DNA from 2 places in the Aminivibrio sp. genome. Region 1 is predicted to be linked to the other one. Evidence: a T-box and tRNA genes for the amino acid it is inferred to sense, from the RefSeq annotation. Region 1 holds a T-box; the other holds one or more tRNA genes.
The links. The T-box of region 1 lies ahead of thrS (threonine--tRNA ligase). A T-box ahead of a tRNA ligase gene usually reads a tRNA of that ligase, here a tRNA-Thr.

Region 1 (2,457 bases):
AAAGGAAAACCGGGGGCCTCGTTCTGGAGGCTGAAAAGATCAAGCTCCCTGCCGAGGCGGCGGTGATCCCTGCTCTTCGCCTCTTCCATCCTGCGGATGTACGCCTCCAGGGCATCCTCGGTAGCAAAAGCGGTGCCGTAGACCCGGGTGAGCATGATGTTCTTTTCGTCCCCCCTCCAGTAAGCTCCCGCCACGGTGAGAAGGCGGAAATGCTTCAGGTAGGACGTGTTCGGCACATGGGGTCCGCGGCAGAGGTCAGCGTAGTCACCCTGGAAATACAGGGACACATGATCCTCCTCCAGCCCGGATATGATCTCCGTCTTGTAAGGATCGTTCTTCTCCATGAAGTAGGCAAGGGCTTCCTCTCTGGTCATTTCCCGCCGTTCCACGGGAATCGCCCTTTTTGCAAGGCGCCGCATTTCCTTTTCAATTTTGGGGAGGTCTTCCTCGGTGATGCCTCCGGGAATTTCCATATCGTAGTAGAATCCGTCCTTTATGGAAGGGCCCACACCGTACCGGGTACCGGGATAAAGTTCCGACACCGCCTGGGCCATAAGGTGAGCTGCGGAGTGACGGAGGATGTCCAGTCCCTCTTCCGAGTCGGCCGTTATGGGAGCGATGTCGCCGCTCTCCATGATTTCCGAGGATAGGTCAACAGCCTTTCCGTTCAGTTTCGCCGCCACGGCGCCGCTTTTGAGGCCGAGTTTGTCCAGTGCTTCCCCCGCTGTTCCCGATGAAAGCCGCACACTTTTTCCTTCCGGTTCTTTCAGTTCATACATGATTCTCTCCTCCTCGTAATAATGAAAAAAGCCCACACATCTCCTTTCGGAGACGGCGTGGGCTGCCGTGGTTCCACTCCAATTCCGGCTTTAAAAAGCCGGCGCTCGTTGACCGCTGTCAGGGGCGGACCCCGGCGCCTTGTTCCCGAAGGTTTTTCGGCACCCGCTCAGGGGCGGTTTTCGAAGAAGCTCCGCAGGAAACCTTCCAGCCTCGGGTTTCCCTCTCTGTCGCGGAGGGGTGCTTCTACTCTCCCCGTCATCGCATAAACTTGTTTTCGTGTCTTATACCCCGAAAAGGCGTTTCTGTCAACTCCTGCCGGTGCTGCCGAAACCTCCCTCGCCCCGATCGGAGTCCCCCAGGGCTTCCTCCCTCCAGGAAATCCTGGACACAGGGGCCAATATGAGCTGGGCAATCCTGTCGCCGGCGGTGACGGTGAAGGATTTCTTTCCGTGGTTAATGAGGAGCACCCGTATCTCGCCCCTGTAATCACTGTCTATGGTACCCGGAGCGTTCAGCACCGTGACACCGTGCCTGGCAGCCAGGCCGCTCCTCGGCCTGACCTGGCCTTCGTACCCCTCGGGAAGCTCGATCCTGAGCCCCGTGGGGACGGCGGCCCATTCACCGGGAAGAAGGACCTTGTCTTCAGCAGCTCTCAGGTCAACGCCCGCTGAAAAAGCCGTGGCATATTCCGGGAGGGGTAGCTGGTTCGCCATCCCCTCCCGGACAATCTTTACTGGTACGTCCATGGAAGGTTTATTCCCTTCCTCCGGACGAATGACGGCGGGGTCCGCCGCCTCTCCTGTCTCCCCGGTCAGGCCTGCCGCCGCCGTGAGAAGGGCGATCCCTCTCGGGGGAAGGATTGGCCTTTGCAGCCGCTGCAAGGGCGGCAATGACCTCCTCCCGCTCCTTTTCGGCGGGAAGCACGTCGGAAAGGCCCTCGTCCGAGATCCGGGCCTCGTTCTCGAGGATGCGGCGCCTGGTCAGGTTCACCCTGTTCATGTCGTCGATCTCCTTGACCATGACCAGTACCTTGTCCCCCACCTTGAAGACGTCGTCCACCTTCGGGATCCTGTAGGTACTCACCTCGCTCACGTGGAGCAGCCCCTCCTTGCCGGGAAGGCATTCAATGAACAAACCGAAGGCCATGAGCCTGGTAACCGTGCCGTAATACACCTCGCCGGCTTCGAGGTCCTTTGTGAGGCCCCGGATAATGGCAAGGGCCTCGTCAACCTTGTCCTGGGAGGAACCGGCGATGTAAATTTCACCATTGTCCTCCACGTTGATCTTCACGCCGGTCTTCTGGGTGATTCCACGGATGACCTTTCCGCCGGGGCCGATGACGTCGCGGATCTTCTCGGGGTCAATGGCGGTCATGAAGATCCTGGGAGCGTTGGGGGAAAGCTGCGCCGGCGCTGGAATGGCGGCCTCCATCTTCTCGAGGATGGCCATCCGTGCCGCTTTTGCCTGCCCGAGGGCCTGCTCAAGGATCCCCCTGGTGATGCCGCCGGCCTTGTTGTCCATCTGCAGGGCCGTGACTCCGTCCCTGGTTCCCGCCACCTTGAAATCCATGTCGCCGAAGTGGTCCTCGAGGCCCTGGATATCCGTCAGGACGGCAACATTGTCACCTTCCTTGATGAGCCCCATGGCGATGCCGGCCACGTGCTTCTTCATGGGAAC
Region 2 (2,457 bases), on a different contig from region 1:
GTAGTTGTTGGGACCTATAGGATCCTGTTCTCCGATGTGCCCGGTAGGATCAAACCTGAACCCATAACCATCACCGTCAGTAAGGGAGCCACAACTGCCGTTTCGGCCGCATACACTCAGAATACCGGTGCGATTACAGTTACTATCGACGGCCCCAAAGAAGCTCAATGGAGCATTGACGGAATGGGAAGCTACGAAAGCGGCCAGACTGTGGGCGAAATCCTCTTGGGCAATCATGTTATTTCTTTCTCCTACGTGAAAGGATGGAAGTCTCCTGCTGACATGACGGTCACTGTCCAGAGGGGGGCCACCGTCTCGGCATCCGGCGTTTATACGCGACGATAGGCGGTTCTGGAACTTTTCCGCCGCATCCTGACTGACTTACAGGGCAGGTCCCTCTCCGGAAAATGGGGAGGGACCTTTTATTCGCAAGAGGAAAGAACAGCACGCAGAAAAACCTTGCCGGCCCTCAACCCTCGGTTTAGGATCGAGGCATCCGTGTCGGTTTCTCTCCTTTCAGGCGCCCTCCCCCAGGTACCTCTCCGCAAAGAGCGCAAAGCGGGATCTCTTCGCCTCCGGGGAGGGCGAATTCACCGTATGCCCGTCGACACTCCCTCTGCCTGAAAAATTTGCGGATTTAGGGGACAAATCGAAGGTTGACATCTCCGTTTGAGCCGCTATAATATACCTTCGTTGAGCCGGTGTAGCTCAGCAGGTAGAGCAGCTGACTTGTAATCAGCAGGTCCCCGGTTCGAGTCCGGGTGCCGGCTCCAGTAAAAAGCCAGGCAAAATTTTGGTGGGATGGCCGAGTGGTCAAAGGCAGCAGACTGTAAATCTGCCGACACCGTCTACGAAGGTTCGAATCCTTCTCCCACCACCATTTCATACAAGAAAGCCGACTTAGCTCAGCAGGTAGAGCACATCCATGGTAAGGATGGGGTCTCCGGTTCGAGTCCGGAAGTCGGCTCCATATAAAGACAAGGCTCCGTCACTTGTGCGGAGCCTTGTCTTTATATGGAGCCGTGAAACTGTTCTTCTTTCAGGCAAATCTTCTCACGAAATACCCTAAATCCGCAGGCAGCGGGGAGTGTCACCAGTGCTCGCTTGGGCGGGGGGTGCAGATTGTCGTCCTTGACAACTGCCCAGGCGATCATCTCGGCTCCCTGCGTTCGCCGGTTGCCTGCCTGTGAAACCGACACCCGTGTCGGTTTCTCTCACCTCAGGCGCCCTCCCCAGGGGATAATCTCTTCGCCCCTGGGGAGGGCGAATTCACCTTATGCCCGGCGACACTCCCTCTGCCTGAAAAATTAGCGGATTTAGGAATACAGGGGAATCTTGACGAAACCCGGCTCTTTCCCCTTACAGTTTTCTTGCGAGATTCCCGGCGATTCGCCTGCAAAATTCAAGAAAGATTCCGTAGGGCCTGCCGGCAAGCGAAAAGACGACCGACATGAATGCCGACGAAAGAAATATCTGTTTCCATGTCGCCCCTGCGCAAAGGAGTACAATGACATAGAGCGGGACCTGAAAAATGACGAAGGCTAGCGTGTCGCCCAGAATCATTTTCCACGGTTTCGTTCCGTCAATCCCGAGGGCGAGAAATAACCTGTCCCGGAACAAGCCATAGGGCCTCCCGGTAACAAGATTGACTGGTATGGCCGCTATTCTGGCGGTGACGGACTGAAAAAACGTCAGCTTCGCGATAAAAATCTCAATACCCATGCACAATGCCGTGGAAAAAAGAACCATAGCCGAAACATCGGCGATCAGGAAGCAGATCCTTTCTTTTCCCTTCCCGACAGATCCCCCGGAATCATTCAAGAACCTCACCCGCCCCGTGCGACCGTTCCGCCTCGTTCTTTTTTCTTCAGATTTTCTCATTTCCATCAGCCTTAGTATACTGCTTTTTCCGAAAATAACACGGAATGCTTACCAGGAAAGGGCATTGGACAATGGGTCCTCTATTCTTCATAATATGGGGAAGAAATATTCACCCGGAGGGGATGCCCGTGTATGCACGGATAGAAGAACTGGCGGACAGGATGACGGAAAAGCTCGTCGCCTGCCGCAGGGATTTCCACAAGTACGCCGAAAGCGGCTGGTTCGAGATGAGGACAGCCTCCATCATTGCCCGACGCCTCACCGGCATGGGCTATGAGGTTTTAGCAGGACGGGACGTCTGCCTTGACGAATCCCGCATGGGACTGCCCTCGGACGAAGAGCTCCAGAAGAACTACTTTCGGGCGAAGGAACAGGGGGCGGATGCTGAATTTCTTGAGAAAGTCAGAGGCGGCTTTACTGGGGTGATGGGTATCCTCCGCTGCGGGGAAGGGCCAACGGTGGCTCTCCGGTTCGACATCGACGCCCTGGGCGTGGTGGAAGACGCCTCCCCGGAACACCGTCCATTCCGGGAGGGCTTCAGTTCCGTGAATCCCGGCATGATGCACGCCTGCGGCC

Region 2: it encodes a tRNA-Thr, which carries the amino acid that the T-box ahead of thrS (threonine--tRNA ligase) is inferred to sense. The anticodon was not compared.

The regions. Positions count from the first base shown of each region.
Region 1 is NZ_JAESIH010000074.1:27,245-29,701, reverse strand. Features, by position in the region: gene thrS (threonine--tRNA ligase) at 1-779, opposite strand, end outside; T-box leader at 825-1,048, opposite strand; gene dut (dUTP diphosphatase) at 1,086-1,526, opposite strand; gene JMJ95_RS12705 (polyribonucleotide nucleotidyltransferase) at 1,534-2,457, opposite strand, start outside.
Region 2 is NZ_JAESIH010000005.1:8,238-10,694, forward strand. Features, by position in the region: partial or broken gene JMJ95_RS00235 (hypothetical protein) at 1-345, shown strand, start outside; tRNA gene JMJ95_RS00240 (tRNA-Thr) at 698-773, shown strand; tRNA gene JMJ95_RS00245 (tRNA-Tyr) at 796-880, shown strand; tRNA gene JMJ95_RS00250 (tRNA-Thr) at 895-970, shown strand; gene alaE (L-alanine exporter AlaE) at 1,360-1,821, opposite strand; gene JMJ95_RS00260 (amidohydrolase) at 2,010-2,457, shown strand, end outside.